DNA from 4 places in the Ferdinandcohnia sp. GQ5 genome. Region 1 is predicted to be linked to each of the others. Evidence: riboswitches for the same ligand, from Rfam matches in the RefSeq annotation. Region 1 holds a riboswitch; each other region holds the start of a gene.
What was found. A riboswitch is a leader RNA that binds a small molecule or an ion and turns the genes downstream of it on or off. The one in region 1 is predicted to bind thiamine pyrophosphate.

Region 1 (5,029 bases):
AATAAACCTAGAGTTAAAGTGATCTGGGTTCATGGTGAAAAGGTCTTCGGACATATAGGTGATAAAGGCCTGGTTCATGATATTCGGATGTATGAATATCACGATGAATACAATGGCTCCGATTAGTTCGACAGCAGCATTAGAGAAGGCCAAGCCTTTCGTCCATTGTCCCTTAATTAATTTATATAAAGCAAGTGCAATTTCTGTAACAATCACAATAAGAACGATTGGCCAGAACTGTAACAAAACGTCTTGATTTAAGGCTGGAATTACAAATTCAAGTCCATCTTTCCCGCCTTCGTAGATACCTAAAAGCTGATTTGCTTTAAAATATAGAGTTGCCCAAATGGCAGTCCATAGTAAACCTCCAAAAACTTCAAACTTTGAGATCGCTTTTTTCTTTGGGATATAGGTTATACTTTTTAAATCATCTGGAGTCCATTTTTTTAGACTGGATGTTAATGGTTGGTCATCTTTTGATTTATCCGTTCTTTCGATAATGGCAAACACAATTGTCAGCCAAAAGAATGTTTGTATTGATACTTCAATAATTCTCCATATGCCGAAACCGACAATTTTCAATACCATATTAATGATGGTTTCCTCACCTTGTTGCCCAAGAAAATACTCAGGGATGATTGCGATGAGTGAGATAACAGCCGCAATCGGTATAATCATTTTTAATAAAGTAACATACACATCAAAATAACGTGGTCCAATAAGGTACATGGGCCGATCAAGATAACCACTGGCCAATTTTGCCGGGCTCCCTAATTTTTCTAACGCGATTTTTACATCTTCTTCATTGTAATCATCGGGCAACATGTCCTCGATTGTCGACCGCAGTTCAAGAGCAATGTCATCTCTCACTTTTTCAGGAAGTCGTCGCGTGACTTCCTGAATGTAAATTTCAATCAGATTCATAATCTTCCTCTCCCTCTAATAATTTATATAGCTCTTTCGAATTTTGAATCCATTCCTTTTTTAATTGTAAAAAGATTTCGAGACCGTATTCACTCAAAACATAGTACTTTCTGGGCCTACTCTCCGTTGTGTCCCAATTGCTTGTCACTAGTTCCTGTTTTTCCAGCCGACGAAGCAGTGGATATAACGTACTTTGCTCAATGTTGATACCTGACCCCTCTAATAACTGGACTAGGGAATAGCCATATTGTGGGGTTCGTAATTGACTCAAAACCGCTAGTGTCAACGTTCCTCTTCTTAGTTCAGTTATTAATGAGTTAAATAAATCACTCATTTACCCACCTCATTTTTATTACTATATGACATACAGTATTTGATTTATACTATGTATCGTACACTATTGTTGTGAAGAAAACAATTCTTTTTTTAAAATTGGGTGAATTAATTAAATCGCTTTATTAGGGATAAAATAAATCTCAACAAACTAAAAAGGAGTTTTATGATGGCTGCTTCACAGCTCTTACTAAGGATCGCTATTGCTTTTGTTGTGTTATTTGTACTTGCAAGAATAATGGGAAGAAAAGAAATCAGTCAAATGACATTTTTTAATTTTGTTTCTGCCATTGCTATAGGCTCTATTGCCGCAAATTTTGCAATGAATTCAAATGTAAGTATAGTAAATGGGGTACTAGCGTTAATAGGCTGGACTGTTTTTACATTAGCGATTGCTTTTATTGATATAAAGTCGAAAAAAGCAAGGAAAGTAACAACAGGGGAACCGATCATTGTGATAAAAGAAGGAAAGGTTATGGAGAATTCACTTCGTTCAACACGACTAGATATGGATACCCTTAATTCAATATTAAGACAAAAAGGGTACTTTTCTATTAAAGATGTACAGTATGCCATCTTTGAAACTAGTGGCCAACTTTCGGTGATGCCATACGAACATAAAATGCCTTACACAAAAGAGGATGCCAGTGTTAAGAGTAATCCCTATATATATCCAACCTCGACCGAGGTCATCTCAGACGGTGTAATTAATAACATGAATCTTTCTAGATTAAATTTAGATACAAACTGGCTAAACCAACAATTAAAAAATGCTGGGGTGACGGATGCATCTGAGGTCTTTTATGCAGAGGTACAAAAAGATGGGACACTATACATTGACAACATAGACGACAATATGATGCATTAAGCCTCCGGAAAAATGTATAGGACTTAAAAAGAATGACAGCACAGATTCGTATGCTATAATAGAATCAAATTGAATAGTGCAGGGGAGCTCACACTTGTGGGCTGAGAGTAAGCAAAATGTAGCTTTGACCCTTTACCTGATTTGGATAATGCCAACGTAGGGAATGTGTGTAAGTATGACGATTCATGCGGTATATCTGTTTCAGGTATACCGCATTTTTTATTTGAATGGAGGATTACCATGTTTGAGCAAATCTTAAAAAACGTTAGACAAAAAACACCGCTCGTCCATAATATTACAAACTATGTGACGGTTAATGATGTTGCAAATATTGTCCTTGCTTGTGGAGGTTCACCAATTATGGCGGACGATCCAAAAGAAGTGGTGGATATTACAAGTATTTGCAATGCGCTTGTGATTAATATCGGTACATTAAATGAGAGAACGATAGAATCTATGATTTTAGCAGGGAAGGCAGCAAACAAACTAGGACATCCTGTTGTTTTGGATCCAGTTGGAGCAGGGGCGTCCAGCCTAAGAACTAATACTGTTTATCAGCTTTTAGATGAGATACGATTTGCTGTTATCAGAGGGAACCTATCAGAAATAAAAACGGTGCATGCAGGCAGTGGAAATACCAAAGGTGTGGACGCAGCTGCAGAAGACGTCATCAATGAAGGTAATCTCGAAGAAATGATTCAGTTTGCTAAACAGGTAAGTAAACAAACAGGTGCAGTCATTGTAATCACAGGTGCTATAGATATCGTTGCGAACACGAACGAAGCATTTGCAATCAGAAATGGCCATCCGTTGATGTCGAAAATTACAGGGACAGGCTGTATGCTTACTTCTGTTGTAGCTGCTTATTGTGGAGCGAATCCTAGTGAAATTTTAAAGAGTACAGCCGCAGCAGTGAGCGCAATGGGATATTGCGGTGAATTAGCTCATCAAAAAGTAGAAGAAATGGATGCAGGAACTTCATCATTCCGTATGTACTTGATTGATGCGATGAGTAAACTAAATTTTTTGCAACTGCAAGGTGGTATGAACATTGAAAATCGATAAAAAATTTATGCAACTATATGCAGTAACAGACCGTGCCTGGACAGGCAGCCAAACCTTAGTGGAACAAGTCGAAGCAGCGTTAAAAGGTGGTATTACATTCCTTCAACTAAGAGAAAAGAATCTTGGGTATGATGATTTTTTACAAGAAGCTATTGAACTTAAAATGTTAACGGCTTTTTATGATATTCCTTTTGTTATTAACGATAATGTTGAAATTGCGCTAGCTTGTGATGCAGATGGTGTGCATGTTGGTCAAGAGGATATGCGGGTTGAAAAAGTACGTGAAATGATTGGCACGGATAAAATTCTAGGCGTGTCGGCTCAAAATGTAGAACAAGCTATTGCTGCTGAGAAAGCTGGTGCAGATTATCTTGGTATTGGTTCGGTATTCCCAACAGGTACAAAAAAAGACGCGAAACCAATGACATTCGAAACCGTGCAAGAAATTTGTAAGAGTGTTTCGATTCCCATCGTTGCAATTGGTGGGATTAATAAAACAAATATTTTAGAGTTAGTTGGAAGTGGGGTAGACGGTGTTGCGGTTGTATCGGCAATCTTTGCACAGTCCGATATCACAGCCGCTACAAAGGAGTTAAATAAGCTTTCAGCAACGATGGTAGGGAGTGGAAAATAATGAAAAAGGTATTGACGATTGCAGGATCTGATTGTAGTGGAGGAGCTGGAATTCAGGCAGATATTAAAACAATTACAGCCCATAATATGTATGCAATGAGTGCAATCACAGCTCTTACTGCTCAAAATACAACTGGCGTATACGGGGTTCTCGATTCGACTCCTGAATTTGTCGGGCAACAGCTGGATTGCATCATGACTGATATTTTTCCTGATAGTGTAAAGATCGGCATGGTGTCATCTCCTGAAATCATCCATAAAATCGTGGAAAAACTAGAAGAATATAAGCCTTCAAATATAGTAGTGGATCCAGTCATGATATCAACTAGTGGGAGTAGACTTTTGAGTGAATCGGCAATGGACGCCTTGATTAGTCAATTAATTCCGCTTGCTACTATTATTACACCCAATATTCATGAGGCTGAGGCGCTTGGTGGGATGGAGATTACCACGAAGGAAGACATGCAAGTGGCTGCCCAAAAATTGTCCGAAACCTATAAAGGGGCCATTTTGATTAAAGGTGGACATCTTGAAGATACTGCGGATGACCTATTATATAATAATGGCGAGTTCACATGGTTCCCTGGAGAACGGATCAGTAACCCGAACACGCATGGCACAGGTTGTACACTCTCATCAGCCATTGCTTGTAATTTAGCAAAAGGCCATGATATTAAAACGAGTATAAAAGAAGCAAAACAATATATTACGGGAGCAATCGAAGCGGGACTAGACCTTGGAAAAGGCAGTGGACCATTGAATCATTGTTACGCCCTAAAGAACTAATTAGAGTTGCAGCGTCTGAAGCAGTTGTGTCAACTTCTGACAAGGCACCGCCGAACAAGGGGGATAGTGTCTGAAGCCGAGGAGACTTCGGACAAGGGACCGCCGAACAAGCGAGATAGTGTCTGAAGCGGAGTTAAATTCGGACAAAGAATCGCTGAACAAGCGGGATAGTGTCCGAAGTCGAGGAGACTTCGGACAAGGGACCACCGAACAAGTGGGATAGTGTCCGAATTCGAGCAAACTTCGGACTTGGGACCACCGAACAAGCGAGATTGTGTCAGAAGTCGAGCAAACTTCGGACAAGGAATCGCCGAACAAGCAAGATCGTGTCCGAAGTCGAGCAGACTTCGGACTTGGAACCGCTGAACAAGTGAGATTGTGTCAGAAGTCGAAAAAACTTTGGACAAGGATTCGTAGAAC
Region 2 (5,029 bases), on a different contig from region 1:
ATAGCATTATCTTTTGCTTCATTAAGCTCTCCGAACGTAGCATAGGCAAGCTGACAATTTGGAATCACGCCACCTTCCTCTAGTTTGAAATCTCCTAAATGAAAAAGCTCATAGGGTCCGTGGAATTCTTGTGTATAAAATGAATTTTCAATCAATGTAGCAACCACCTTTCATTTAATGGAATCTATTAATACAATATATATAGGTAAAATACGTTATTAAGAACTGCTAGATGGACAAACTTTTAAATAAAATTGACTTTTATATTGACTAAGGGGTGCACCACACACTTTAAGATAAAAAGGGAGGGCGAGGATGTACAAAATAAAGGAATTTGCGGAACTGACCGGATTAAGCAAGGAAACTTTGCGTTACTATGCGGAAGTCAAACTTCTAGAACCAGCTTACATTGATCCAAAAAACAAATACCGCTACTATGATGATGGTAGCTTTTTTCTTGCAGTACTACTAGTAAAACTAAGAAAGCTTGGCTTTTCAATTCAAGAAATGGTATCAGTCATGGAGGATGAGTCTTTCGCAAACCTAGATAAATTACTCATTCAAAAGAGAACTAAAATTGAGCATCAAATTGCAGAACTACAACAACAAAAGGAAGAGATTGATGAATTTCTCGCATCTGGGAAGGAGGAAAACAAATGATTGAATGGAAAGAAGAAACGATCATTGAGGCGAATATTGAAAAGGTTTGGATGCTATTTTCGGACGAACATATAAAGAAAATAATGCCGAAAGTAGAAGAGCATACCTTGATTGAAAAAACAGAAGAAGAGGTTGGGGCAAAGCATCAACAAAAATATCGGGAGGGAAAACGTGTAGAAACCTATATTGTTGAAACGACACAATATGATAATACCGAAAACAAAAAGCTAAAGCAAACAAGCTTTGTACTCGGGAAAGCATTTGAAATTACTACGACTTTCACCCTACTAAAAATTGACGAGTCCCACACTAAATTCATATATGAAGGACAAAACATAGGAGTTAATTTTGTCGGACGGGCCATGCTAAAACTAAGCAGTAAAAATGCAAACAATGATGTTGTAAGGGAATTTTATGGAGCGCGTACGAAATGAAGCATTAAAAATATAGGCTCTTTTCTAAAAGATTGTTGCTTTTTGTTAATAAATTGCAAACCAATTTGATTGGAGCGTAAGGTGGCGACTCCTGCGGGAAAAGCGTGAGACTTGAGACCCCGCATGAGCGGTATCGACGAGGAGGCTCAAGCCACGCCCGCGGAAAGCGTCCACCTGAAGCGGAAGTCAACGATATAAAAACAACAAAGTTTGCGAAACAGCCAAAATATAAAAGTAAAATTTTTTTTAAAAGAAAGCACATTTTCGTTACCTCATCATATACTACTTATTGTGTGAGAAAAATGTTAGAAGGGAAGTACGGAAAATGAGCAACGAGATTAAAACACCAGTTACAAATGATTACAAGGATAGTGAAGGGTATAAAGTAATTGAAGTCAACCTCAACAATCCAACAGAAAACCTATTTGCAGTCGTAACACCTATTAAAATGCAATAAGTAACGAATTTAAAATACTATCTTTTCGTACGTATACTTACATAGAAAAGATAGTATTTTTTATTTTGTAAGAATAGGAGCATCGAGTACAATGAGGATACCAAATCTTTTAAAGGAGCAATACAATGGAGGATTTAAACCATCTCGTTACATTATTCGAAGAACATAGTAATCCCGCTAATGCGTTACCGATGCAAAAATATATGAAAAACCATTTTCCGTTTCTCGGAATAAAAACACCTTTAAGGAGACAATTAACACGTAATTTTTATAATGAAACAGGAATATTAAAAAAGGATTTAAATCTTGAACTTGTTACACAGTTGTGGAAAAAGGATGAACGGGAATACCAATATGCTGCACAGGATTATTTAGTTAGATCTATAAAAAAAGTCAATAGTAGCCATTTAACTTTTATCGAAGAGCTCATTACTACAAAATCTTGGTGGGATACTGTCGATGTTCTTTCACCACATATAGTTGGAAATATTGCTAAAGTAACACCTAGTATGATAGAGGAAACAATTGAAGGCTGGGCATTTGGTGAGCATTTATGGCTTACACGTTCATCAATTCTTTTCCAGTTAAAATATAAGGAAGAAACAAATGAAAACATCCTGTACAAATACATAAAAGCCAATGCAACAAGTAAAGAATTTTTCATCCAAAAAGCAATTGGCTGGGCTTTGCGCGAATACTCAAAGACAAACCCAGATTCAGTCCGTCAATTTATAAATGAAACACCATTGCAAAAGCTAAGTGTTAGAGAAGGTAGTAAATATATTTAAGGCCAGGAATCTCCCGGCCTTTACTTAATTACTCCTAAAATGGTATATTTACCAGATTTAAACTGGAATGTGATTTCATATGTTTCACCTTTGCTAAATTGAGCGCAAAAATCCTCGACCTCTTTTTTATCTTCGCTATAAAACTGATACACGCTGTATGGATCACTTACATTACAACTGTATTTTCCATCACCATTTTTTTTGGCCGATACGGAAACTTCCTGAACGATTATGGAGGTTTCTTTCTCATAGGAGGGGCGAAGATTACCAGAACCCATGGTCACTATAATAATGAATAATCCTATTAAACTTATAATAAACGCCTTTTTCTTTTCCATTTTTACAAAAAACATAAAAATACCGCAACCAATCGCTCCAATTCCTACTGCAAATAGAGCGATCATTAAATAAAATAACATCCCAGCACTCCTTTCTATAAATTGAATATTCAGACTGTTATCCATATTATACCATATAATGAATCTTAGAATCTTGAATTCATCAAATACCTTTACATTTTTGCAAGTACATACTATCCTTATAGAAAGAATATTCGTAACTACTAGGGGTGCCCGATTGGGCTGAGAGAAAAGCGTGCGTTTTTTAACCCTTTGGACCTGATCCGGATTATACCGGCGGAGGAAAGTAGAGTGGAAAATGTCCATTTTTTCTTGATACCTTAAACCAGGTCCATTTATGTGGAACTGGTTTTTTTGCGTTTTTCTTATTTTCTATTTGAGGAGGCTACTAGAATGAAACTACAAAATCAGGTTATTCTCGTTACCGGTGGTGCACGAGGATTAGGAAAGGAAATCGTAAAAGCTTTATCGAATGAAGGGGCAAAGGTAGTAATCAACTATTTTCATAGTGAAGCAAAAGCTCGTTCTCTACAAGAAGAAATCGGTGAAAATGCGATCTCCATTCAAGCTGATGTGAGAAATCGTGAACAAGTACAGAATCTATTTGTTGAAGCGAAAAAATATTTTGATCAACCTATAACAACCGTTGTAAATAATGCCTTAATCAATTTTCGTTTTGACCCAGTCGCAAGAAAGAACGCCGAAACTATTTCTTGGGAGGATTTTCACGCACAGCTCGAAGGAGCAATAAAAGGAGCTTTACATACAACACAAGCAGCACTTCCAGACATGAAAGAGCTTGGCTTTGGACGTATTGTAACAATTGGCACGAATCTCTTTCAAAATCCTGTTGTTGCTTACCATGATTACAACACTAGCAAAGCAGCTCTTTTAGGATTCACTCGGAACATGGCAAAAGACCTTGGTCCATATGGAATAAACGTAAATATGATTTCTGGGGGATTACTTCAAACAACGGATGCAAGTTCGGCAACGTCTGAAGAGGTTTTCCAATTGATAAAGGAATCTACGCCACTACAAAAAGTAACAACACCGGAAGATGTAGCAAACGCAGTTCTTTTCTTTGCATCACCTTGGAGTAAAGGGGTAACGGGTCAAAACCTTATTGTTGACGGCGGTTTGGTAATGAATTAAATCGGTAATGGGGGATTCATCTTGAGTAAAACACTAAAAATGACACTCACAGCAATGCTTGTCGCTATCGGAACAGTTACAAGTCATTTATTTGCAATTCCAATAGGTTTCACAAAAGTATTTCCTATGCAGCATTTTATTAATGTCTTGTCGGCGGTTATCTTAGGTCCAGCATACGCCGTGCTTCAAGCTTTTTCTGTATCTTTACTTCGAAACATGCTTGGGACTGGCTCTTTATTTGCCTTTCCAGGAAGTATGATAGGAGCTTTTTTAGCAGCAATCCTTTATACAAAAACTAAGAAAGCGTCAATGGCAATGACAGGTGAAATTATTGGAACAGGGATCTTAGGGGCAATTGCTTGTTATCCAATTGCCACGCTTATTCTTGGACAGGATGCAGCCATTTTTGGCTTCATACCATCGTTTATTTTCAGCTCCATTGTGGGATCTATTTTTGGATTTATCATTGTTGGAATCGTATTAAAAAACCCCGCGTTCAATAAATATCTAGAACGAAACTACTAATACGTAAAAAAAAGCTAGAGGTGATTATGCAGTCTTCTAGCTTTTTAACATTAAAAGGGATGTTACTACTTATATAAATGCACAGAATTGGTTTCTAATTAAAACTACAAATTCACTTTCCATTGTATATTCAACACAGTAAAGAAATGCGTAAACTTTTATTTAGTTTGGTAGTATAAAGTCATTTGAAAATACATAATAAGGTAGAAATGATTTCTAAAAAAACAAAAACTGTAATAAATATCTATTTGTGTATCTTTTTTAAGGGAAAAAGCGATAAAAGCATACGTAAAATTGAGATGCGTATGCTTTTAGATAGTTTAGCAATATGAAGTCATGCGTAAATTCCAAAATAAGGTAGAGTCGATCTCAATTAAGATTAAGACTGTAATAAATATCCATTTGTGTATCATTTTTTAAGCGAAAAAGTGATAAAAGCATACGTAAAATTGAAATGCGTATGCTTTTATATAATTTAGCAATATAAAGTCATACGTAAATTCCAAAATAAGGTAGATTCGATCTCAATTAAGATTAAGACTGTAATAAATATCCATTTGTGTATCATTTTTTAAGCGAAAAAGCGATAAAAGCATACGTAAAATTAAATGCGTATGCTTTTAGATAGTTTAGCAATATAAAGTCATGCGT
Region 3 (5,029 bases), on a different contig from region 1:
TACGTAATTAATCCAAGGAGCAGAAAACTTGCTAACCCAATCACCCACTGAAAATAAACGAGAATTGCACTAAAAATACTTGTGATAACAAGTAATGCATATAAGGGATAGCGAAACAACTTTCTTTTGTAAAAGTCTGGCATGTAATTTTCAGCTCCTAAAGCTTTGTTTTACTTCTTTTTACTAATTCGATTTCGCAGTTGGAATCCTAAGTCAATTATACCTAAGATTCGAATAATATAAAGGAGAATTGGTGTTAAGATCGTTAGAACAATCGGTACGACCTTTGGAATTCTTTTTTGATAACAGTAATAATAAATAAATGACAAGCCTTGAATGACCATTAGCAACTGCATAATAAAAAAGAAATTTAAAAAGGCAGTATATCCAAATGTACCCTTTTCCATCTCAACAAAGCTCAAAAGTAAAATCAATAAGTAATACCATAAGACACTCTTTGGAAAATTAATCTCACGAAATGGCGGGAAAGGATTTATTTTTACCCGAAGCCTTACCAGAATAGGTTTAATGGCCACAACTGTTATAAAAGCCAAAAACATCGCAAGAAAAACAAACATACTTGGAATCATGTATTGCATCATTTCTACTGACTCTTCTAGCTGTTTAATGGCTTCTGTATTCATTTCTCCCCCTGTTGCCCTCATTATACTCTCAGCCATGGCAAAAGATTCTTGTGTACTTTCTTTAAGCACTTCAGTAACATTCACTTGTAAAACAAGGTTAACCGTGACAAACATCAGCACAATGGAAAACAAGTAGGACAAACATGCGCCTAAGAAAAGTTCGATTCCACTTCTTCCTCTGTTGATCATTTCACCCAATAAAATCCCTGTAACACCAAACATTATCGTAAGTATAATCCCCATTACAGAACCTAATAGTCCTGAGAGGAAAAAAGCGATAAGTAAAAATAACAATGACTGCTTTACTTTATACTTCACTGTAAACAGAATAAATGGAATGGGCAAAAGGAATGAAAGTACCGTTCCAAGTAGCGGGAGATATAGACTGACAAGTAACAGTACACTGTATACTGCTAAAAGCATGGCACCTTCTGTTAATAATTTTGTATTTTTCACCTTTTCACCTCAACTTATTTGCAACACACCTTCTGAAGAAAAGTGCCTGGCGCTTGGACCCCTCAAGCCAATGGCGTATGGAACTTGACATCAAAAAAAGTGCATGTTTTATAACCACTTTCTATTTTAAAGATTTACTAGGAAGTCTTCAACTTTTGTACTTCCATTGGATTTGTTGACTTCGGCTTTGACATAGAACACGGCAGTCTTTAGTTGAAGTTCCACTGTGACGAAACTTTTTGTTTTACTTTTCCCTAATTTCTATTATGATAGTAATTAATTAATAAACGTAACCACAAGGGGAGCAATTTGCTGAGAGTGAACGTTAAACGTTCAGACCCTTCGAACCTGTTAGTTAATGCTAGCGTAGGAATGTGGAGATTTATGAGAACTTATCCTTTTATTAAAGTTGTTCTCCTTTGGGGTGCGTTTTGTTCATTACACACTTCAAGGGGGTTTTTTTATGAGAAATACTAGGTTGCAGTCCATGATTGAAGCGGCGATTTTTGCCGTATTAGCGCTAGCACTAGATATGTTTGTGCCATCAATAAAAATTGGTCCTTCCATCTCTATATCATTCGCGATGATCCCTATATTCATTGTCGCACTTAGATGGGGACTTAAAATTGGTTTCCTTTCCGGTTTTTTATGGGGACTTCTGCAAGTGATCTTTGATCCCTGGATTATCCATCCAGTTCAAGGAGCCATCGATTATTTCTTAGCTTTTTCTTTCATTGGGTTTGCTGGTTTATTTAGAAACGGCGTTCAAGAAAGCTTACGAACTGGTAACAAAGGTAAATCATTAGCTTTAATCATTAGTGCCATTTTCATTGGAAGCCTTGCTCGCTACTTTTGGCATTTCGTATCAGGTTTTGTATTCTTCGCTGAACAACTCAAAGGCTTTGAAGCAGTATGGTTTTCTCTTACAGCTAACGGTATCACTTTTTTAGGTGCATTCATCTTCTGTTCCATTATCATGACCTTATTGATTCTTTCTTCACCCCGTTTCTTCGTACTTAAACAGGAAGTACAGAAACGATTCTAATCGTTCTCTAAATAAACAACAAAAAAGCGATGACCGCATTAGGCGATCATCGCTTTTCTTTATTATTCACCAGATACATATGGTAATAATGCCATTTGACGAGCACGTTTAATAGCAACTGTTAATTTACGTTGGTATTTTGCGCTTGTACCTGTTACACGACGAGGTAAAATTTTACCACGTTCAGAAACGAATTTTTTAAGTAAATCTACTTCTTTATAGTCGATGTGTGTAATTCCATTAGCTGTGAAGTAACACACTTTACGACGCTTTGCACGTCCACCTTTACGTCCGCCTGCCATTGATTTTCCCTCCTTTTAAGTGTTGATTATATGATTGACTTACAAGTTAGAATGGAAGATCATCATCTGAAATATCGATAGGTTGTCCATCATTTGCAAATGGATCTTGGTCTACTCTTGTAGGTCCTTGGTTTTGATTTGGGTTCTGATTCTGTCCAAATGGAGAATAGCCGCCTTGGCCTTGGTTACCTTGGTTACCGCCAAAACCACCTTGATTGCCACCATAGCTGCCTTGATTACCGCCATAGCCACCGCCAAAGTTACCTCCACCGCTACGCTGTTGGTCATTTGCATTTCTTGGTTCAAGGAATTGAACACTTTCTGCTACAACCTCAGTAACATATACGCGTTTGCCATCCTGGCCTTCATAATTTCTTGTTTGAAGACGACCATCAACGCCTGCTAAGCTGCCCTTCTTCAAGAAGTTTGCAACATTCTCAGCTGGTCGGCGCCATACAACGCAATTAATGAAGTCAGCTTCACGTTCACCTGACTGATTCGTAAATGCTCGATTCACTGCGAGCGTGAAGGTTGCTACCGCAACTCCACTTGGTGTATATCGTAATTCAGGGTCTTTTGTAAGTCTCCCTACAAGAACTACGCGATTCATCATCAGAACCATCTCCTAACAGGATATTCAAACAGAGCCTATACTCTAATAAATTCTTATGCTTCTTCTTTAACAACGATATGACGGATAATGTCTTCGTTGATCTTCGCTAAACGATCGAATTCGTTTACTGCTTCAGCGTTTGACATTACGTTAAGAATCATGTAGTAACCATCGCGGAAATCATTGATTTCATATGCTAAACGGCGCTTACCCCATTCTTTTACGTTTGTAATCTCCGCACCATTGTCAGTTAAAACGCCATTAAAACGCTCAACTAAAGCCTTTTTCGCTTCATCATCAATGTTTGGACGGATGATATACATAACTTCGTATTTTCTCATCACGTTACACCTCCTTTTGGACTAACGGCCCTTTTACCTAAAAAGGGCAAGGAGCAATTATTTCAATTACTCACAGAAAAATATTATAGCACATAAAAAAATCGTAGGCAAGAACTGTTTCAACAACGGATTATTAGCTCAATTGAAAAAATAAATAAAAAGGGCTTGAGTAAGTTAGCTTACTCTGCCCCTTTTATTTATTTTTGTCACCTTTCAGCCAAAGCTGAAAGGCGTGAGGAACTCAAAAGTTTCTCACGATTGAGCTAATAATCACCTGTTACCTTAACAAAACAGCCACAAAACGTGTATATCATCGTCCTGTGGCTAGTTCCTCGTTAAACACCTTATACATTAAATCGGAAATGAATGACATCCCCATCTTGTACAACATACTCTTTACCTTCAAGGCGAACCTTCCCTGCCTCACGAGCAGCATTCATAGAACCACCTGCAAGAAGATCTTCATACGATACCGTCTCAGCGCGGATAAATCCTCTCTCAAAATCAGAGTGAATGATACCAGCACATTGTGGAGCCTTCATTCCTTTTCTAAATGTCCACGCTCTTACCTCTTGTACACCTGCAGTAAAATACGTAGCAAGTCCTAATAAGTGATACGCAGCTCGAATCAATTGATCAAGACCAGATTCTTCTATTCCTAGCTCTTCAAGGAACATTTCCTTTTCTTCCCCTTCAAGCTCCACAATTTCTGACTCGATTTTTGCACAAACAACAATAACTTCCGCATTGTCCTTTTGAGCAAACTCACGTACTAATTGAACATATTCATTTGAAGAAGGATCTGCTACATCATCTTCGCCAACGTTCGCAACGTATAAAACTGGTTTACTTGTTAGTAAGTGCATTCCCTTTACATATTTCATTTGCTCTTCAGTAAATTCAACTGCACGAGCTGGTTGCTCATTTTCAAATGCTTCTTTTAACTGTACAAGAACCTCATGCTCAGCAACTGCATCCTTGTCCTTTTGCTTAGCAAGCTTTCCAACACGGTCAATTCGCTTATCTACTGACTCAAGGTCTGCTAAAATCAATTCTAAATTAATTGTTTCAATATCAGCAATTGGATCTACCTTACCTGCTACGTGAGTGATATTATCATCTGCAAAACAGCGTACCACATGACAAATCGCATCTACTTGGCGAATATGTGATAAAAACTTATTACCAAGACCTTCCCCTTTGCTGGCACCTTTTACAATCCCTGCAATATCAGTAAATTCAAAGGTTGTTGGTACAGTTTTTTTAGGTTGTACTAATTCAGTTAATTTATTTAAACGCTCATCTGGAACCTCAACAATCCCCACATTTGGGTCAATTGTACAGAACGGATAGTTCGCTGATTCCGCACCTGCTTGTGTAATTGCATTAAAAAGAGTTGATTTTCCAACGTTAGGAAGACCAACGATACCTGCTGTTAACGCCATTGATTTTTCCACTCCTCTTATCCGAAACATACTAGCCTTCAACAATTATAGGTTTTCCTTATAAAAAATACAAGCCGTTTCAGCTAGAAACGGCTTTTGTATAAATCCACCATTCTAAAGTTTTTCAATTCCAACAAGGCAATCATATAATGTACTGCCAAGCCCGTTATCAGAAACTTCATG
Region 4 (5,029 bases), on a different contig from region 1:
ATGAGCCAACAAAATTCTTTATTCGTGTTCTCATTTTTCACCCGCTTAAAACTTGTACTCTAGTTATGTTCTTTTTATTACATGTTCATCTGCCCATATCCTTCATTTTTTAAGGAATCGCAACTTTACTCCTATTTAACAAACGAGGAACTAGGAAAAAGGAACCCCCTCTCCTGTGTACATGCCTAAACACCTTCGAAAATGTAAACAGAAACGTCTTCTTCTCACAAAATATGTAATGAGAAGCTTGCTAAACTAATATAGAAGTTTTTGAATTCACAAACATGAAAGGGTTTACAAGAATAATCTAATGTTTACCGTTAGACGTTGATTGGAGGTGTAATATAAAGGCTTGTTTGTATTTGGTTTGCATTGAGACTTAGTTAAAAAATTGCAAAGGTGGTATTTTATGAAGTTTAGAAAAGCAATGGTATTGGTTATGGTTTTTTCCTTATTTGCGCCATTTTTCTTGACCGGAAATGGTACGGCTCACGCTGCAGCAATCGATTCGATTCCCAACACTATTAGGTATATGAAAGATTATGACAGTAGTTTTCTATCTGTTTCTGGTTATGCCTCAATAGGGGTGAATGACCGAAGTGAATACATTGATACACCCTATTATCGACAGGTCAAAACAGAAAGAGAGTTTTTACAGGCCATTTTGGATGCACAAGCTGGAAGTGTGAAAGTAATTGAAATCGCTAAGGACTTAAATTTTGGGTGGAAGAATCTAAATCTGAGTTCTGAGGAAACAAAGAAGTTTCGTTTCATTACGAAATATCGAGATCCTATGAACGGATTTACCAATCCAAAAATAGAAGCTTCTGGTGTTTCACAACTAAATATTGATAATATTGAAGGACTCACGATTTTTTCAAAAAAAGGAAAAACGATAAGATCTGTCGAGTTAAAATTACAACGGTCTACGAACGATATCGTCATTCGTAATCTGAACTTTGATGGCATGTGGCAATGGGATGATACAGGAAAACACAAGGAAGTAGGCTGGACTTATATTAAAATAAATGGTGCCAACAATGTATGGATTGACCATTGCAAATTTCCAATTGCAGCGGATGGATTAATTGATACAGAGAACGGTGGCTCCAACATCACCATTTCCTGGTCTGAATTCGGATTACCTGCAGATGAAAATCCCTCAACAGACACTGATATTTATCAAACGATTCAATTTATGGAAGAGAAATATGCTTCAAATGAACTGAATTCCGATAGTGTGTATTACAACATGCGAAATGAAGGTGCCACTAAAGAACAAATCATGGCCTATGCTGCGTATCACAGTAAGGTGCATTTATCAGGTTCAGGTGATAAAGACTATGTGAATTATGTGTCTAGTAGTGGCGATGAGATAAAGGATGGCAATCAAAGAATACGTTTAACACTCGCTTATAATACCTATACCAATGTTGGACAGAGAATTCCTATGATACGCCAAGGTTCTGGTCATGCGTACAACTTGTATTTGGACAATTCCTCTCATCAAGCGATTTTAGAGAATGTCTCGGCAATTGCTGAATTTGGAACAGATACACTTTCACGGGCACTAAATGCTAGAAATGGAGCCTCGATTGCAGCAGATACATCTGTATTCAATGACATTAACGAGCCAATCATTGGTGCAGAGATTCAGGGATTAGATACTAAAAATATGGACGCCCAATGGGCTGAGTTATTCCAAGCAGCTTATAATAGAAACTTAATTGTAAACTCAAAAATTACCAACCAATATGGCACGTATACAGGAAGCAGCTGGGACAATAATGGTGAAAATCTGTTTACAACAGGATTTATATGGTATGACAAATCAACAATCGGAAATTGGGCATGGTCTTCTCATATTGTTGGAAGTGAAAATATGAGTAAAATGAATCCACCTACTGATCCATTTACCTTTGAATATAACTATGACGAGAAACTCCCTTATACGTATACCGTGGTTCCTTTAGACAGCGTTGTTCCAACACTTACAAAATATGCAGGTGCAAACAAGGTAAATATGAGCCCAATTGCATGGTTAAAAACTGACTATAACTCCAACAGTAAAGGTCGATAATATAGGGGGACAGAGGTTCTTTGTCCCTCTGTCCCCATGTCCTTACAGTTTAATTGGCCACTCCTCAAGGTTTTCAGCCATATCCCAGAACATATACTCAAACAAACTGGTTTTGACGACGATTTCTTCAAGTACAGCTAAATCTCGTTCCGGTTTTTCGCTTGCGATTTCATTGATTAGCGTCTTACAATCTTCCGCCAAGGCAGTAAACTCATCGGATGAATACATTTTCACCCATTCACCATAAAATTCATGTTCAACAGCTCCATGCCATGTTACGAGCTCTTTTCCAATAAAGTTATAGCTCCAAGCACAAGCAAGGACTGCTGCGACAACATTATCTACACCACCGAGCTGCGCCACATTCAACATGTAACTTGTGTAAGAAGTTGTAGTTGATGAAGGCTTTGTTGCCTCAAGCTCTTCAGCTGATATTCCAAATTTTGCGGCATATTGGCGGTGAAGATCCATTTCCATCTCTAATGTCCCATGCAAAAGGTTTGCAAATATGGACATCGTTTTTAAATCTGGAGCTTTTGCACTCCCTAATGCAAATAGACGGCAATATTCAATCAGGTACACATAATCCTGCTTCATATAATGCTTAAACTTATCCTTATCCAACCAACCCTCGCCAATCCCTTTCACAAATGGATGCTCCAAATACGAATTCCAGATAGGCTCCACTCGATTCCATAAACGATCTGTAAAAAGACTACTCACTTTCTTGTCCCCTCTCTCCATTTGACCTTGGGGAGATAAAAAAACAAAAACCCATCACTAGTTTGCTAGGAATGGGTTAGGCAATATAAAATCGTTCAGTCTAAACATAACGTGCCAACTCCACTTCCCTACGCTAGTGTTACCTAGATCAGGTTCAAAGGGTCGATATTTCTTCTATCTCTCAGCACAAAAATGCTCCCCTAGTCGAATTGTTAGATTATTAAGTTACTAGATACTAGTTAATCATAGTGGCTATGAAAAGGCAACTATTCATGTCCATTGTCCCGCTTGAGTCATTGTCCTACTCCGAGCTTACCCCAATAAAAACAATCATTTCATATACTTTGCAACCAACGCATAGCATCTTTCCCTAGTTAGACTTGCTTTGGTAGCAACATATTCTAAGGTTTCCGTCGAGCCACCTTTATATTTCAGTGAAGATTCTTTTGCAGTTTCATCTCTATATTTAATCCAATTCCGCTGTTCTTCTCGTAATTGATCCATCTGTTCAGAATCAAGCTGTTCATTCAATACACCATAAATTTCGTTCAATTTCTGATCCCACTTTTTATACCTTGCCGCCTCTTGTTCTTCTAATTCTGCCATTGTTGTTGTATCTTCGGCGTTTCTATCTGCTTCTTCCAATTCATTTAATTCTTTGAGATATGTATCCTTCATACCTTGGTTTATTTCTTTGTTGTCACTAGACTTCGATGACTCTTCATTTTCATTCGTTGATGGTTCTTTAGATGTCACATCTTTGTTTTTAATCTGAGTATGTTCAGGACTCTCAGATTTAACTATTTCACCTGGCTCCTCATCGGTAGCCGGTTTTTCCTCTGTTTTTAGATCGGTGCTAGTTTCTGATTCTTCATTTTCTGGTTTAGCATTTGCCTCATCCGTTGAATTACTACATGCAACCAACGAGAATAATGCTATGATAATTATTACAATTTGTAAACGCTGTTTATTTTTCATTACACTGCCTCCTCTACCAAACTAGTATATCATAAAATTTTCCAGTAACATTTAAGGAAGTTCAAATTCTTTTTTAAGCAATCCTCACCTAATGCAAACAAAAAACACTCACATTTGTAAGTGTTCGATCGACTATATTGTGTTACCTTTTTTCTTAGCATCTGCATCCAAACCAGCACCAATGGCAATACCCATGCTCATACCAAACGATATACCTAACGCAAAGTTGTCAATTATTGTTAATCCAAACACTACACCTAAACTCATACCAATGGACATATATAATGATAGATAAAATCCTTCTGATACCAACTTATGCTTCTTCTGAAGATGTGAAACAATTCCTTGAATGACTTGTTTATGCTGTTTACATTCTTGCTCAATACTATCTATTTTTGCTTCTAACCCCATAAAATGTTTCTTTAAATCAACTAGATGTTCTCGACATTCCTCACAATTCGTCGATAAAGAATCCAGCTTTTCAACCACTCTTTCACATTTATTTAAATCAAGTTTTTTTGCTTGTTCTTTACTTATGTTACTCCTTAGCTTCCTTAAATTTGTTTTTATATCGTCTACAAGATTTTTCAATACACCACCGCCTAATGAAATCTTAATTTGGCAAAGGATCGTTTTTTCTTATACCTTATATACGAATAAAACTCGATTTAGTTTCATTTTTCCATCCACTTTTTACCACTCCTGTTAAAACCGATACAAAAAAAGGAGAGGATTAACAATAATCCTCCCGGTTCCTTTTTTTTAAACTACTCCATATATTAATGAACATTACTCACGAAATTAAGATTAATCAACCATATTGGCGAATGGCCTCTTTCTATGTATTTTTTTAAAACCCTTAATCAGTTGATTTTTTACATCATTAGGATCCTCAACGGTTAGTTCCTTCCAACAAACAATCAAATGATTAATATCCTCTATTTGCCAAATAACCCTACCACCGTAGTGGCTTGCATTTTTCCCACTACCAAATTTTAACAACTGTTTTATTCTTGAATTCAAAGTTGCAGAGCTTTTTCCACCACCGGCTTTCCCGATATAGATTACTTTCGTATTCTTTATCCAACTTTCATTTAATTTTTCTACTGGAACATTCGGATCTTTCCCTTTAAAATAACCACCCGTACCTTCTGTTAAAAACTCTGGTGAATCATCAGGGGTATAAAGCACCATATAAACCCCTTTATTATGTGGAACGATAGAGTGATTTTGCATCAATTCAGTAAC

Region 2: another riboswitch for thiamine pyrophosphate. It lies ahead of AC6CHV_RS00745 (3-oxoacyl-ACP reductase); the one in region 1 lies ahead of thiM (hydroxyethylthiazole kinase).
Region 3: another riboswitch for thiamine pyrophosphate. It lies ahead of thiT (energy-coupled thiamine transporter ThiT); the one in region 1 lies ahead of thiM (hydroxyethylthiazole kinase).
Region 4: another riboswitch for thiamine pyrophosphate. It lies ahead of tenA (thiaminase II); the one in region 1 lies ahead of thiM (hydroxyethylthiazole kinase).

Annotation. Positions count from the first base shown of each region.
Region 1 is NZ_JCAXEW010000011.1:118,990-124,018, forward strand. Features, by position in the region: gene AC6CHV_RS14825 (HAAS signaling domain-containing protein) at 1-924, opposite strand, end outside; gene AC6CHV_RS14830 (helix-turn-helix transcriptional regulator) at 911-1,258, opposite strand; gene AC6CHV_RS14835 (YetF domain-containing protein) at 1,427-2,125, shown strand; TPP riboswitch at 2,196-2,305, shown strand; gene thiM (hydroxyethylthiazole kinase) at 2,366-3,190, shown strand; gene thiE (thiamine phosphate synthase) at 3,177-3,824, shown strand; gene thiD (bifunctional hydroxymethylpyrimidine kinase/phosphomethylpyrimidine kinase) at 3,824-4,609, shown strand.
Region 2 is NZ_JCAXEW010000001.1:161,689-166,717, reverse strand. Features, by position in the region: gene AC6CHV_RS00775 (alpha/beta fold hydrolase) at 1-155, opposite strand, end outside; gene AC6CHV_RS00770 (MerR family transcriptional regulator) at 316-660, shown strand; gene AC6CHV_RS00765 (SRPBCC family protein) at 657-1,094, shown strand; gene AC6CHV_RS00760 (hypothetical protein) at 1,420-1,551, shown strand; gene AC6CHV_RS00755 (DNA alkylation repair protein) at 1,677-2,339, shown strand; gene AC6CHV_RS00750 (hypothetical protein) at 2,360-2,758, opposite strand; TPP riboswitch at 2,894-3,000, shown strand; gene AC6CHV_RS00745 (3-oxoacyl-ACP reductase) at 3,092-3,853, shown strand; gene thiW (energy coupling factor transporter S component ThiW) at 3,875-4,378, shown strand.
Region 3 is NZ_JCAXEW010000014.1:147,108-152,136, forward strand. Features, by position in the region: gene AC6CHV_RS17425 (DHH family phosphoesterase) at 1-143, opposite strand, end outside; gene AC6CHV_RS17430 (YybS family protein) at 171-1,100, opposite strand; TPP riboswitch at 1,389-1,490, shown strand; gene thiT (energy-coupled thiamine transporter ThiT) at 1,564-2,145, shown strand; gene rpsR (30S ribosomal protein S18) at 2,208-2,447, opposite strand; gene ssb (single-stranded DNA-binding protein) at 2,494-3,060, opposite strand; gene rpsF (30S ribosomal protein S6) at 3,114-3,401, opposite strand; gene ychF (redox-regulated ATPase YchF) at 3,746-4,846, opposite strand; gene AC6CHV_RS17460 (molybdopterin-dependent oxidoreductase) at 4,961-5,029, opposite strand, start outside.
Region 4 is NZ_JCAXEW010000002.1:410,332-415,360, forward strand. Features, by position in the region: gene AC6CHV_RS04080 (pectate lyase family protein) at 410-2,080, shown strand; gene tenA (thiaminase II) at 2,123-2,803, opposite strand; TPP riboswitch at 2,912-3,015, opposite strand; gene AC6CHV_RS04090 (lysozyme inhibitor LprI family protein) at 3,134-3,781, opposite strand; gene AC6CHV_RS04095 (glycine zipper domain-containing protein) at 3,914-4,372, opposite strand; gene AC6CHV_RS04100 (hypothetical protein) at 4,589-5,029, opposite strand, start outside.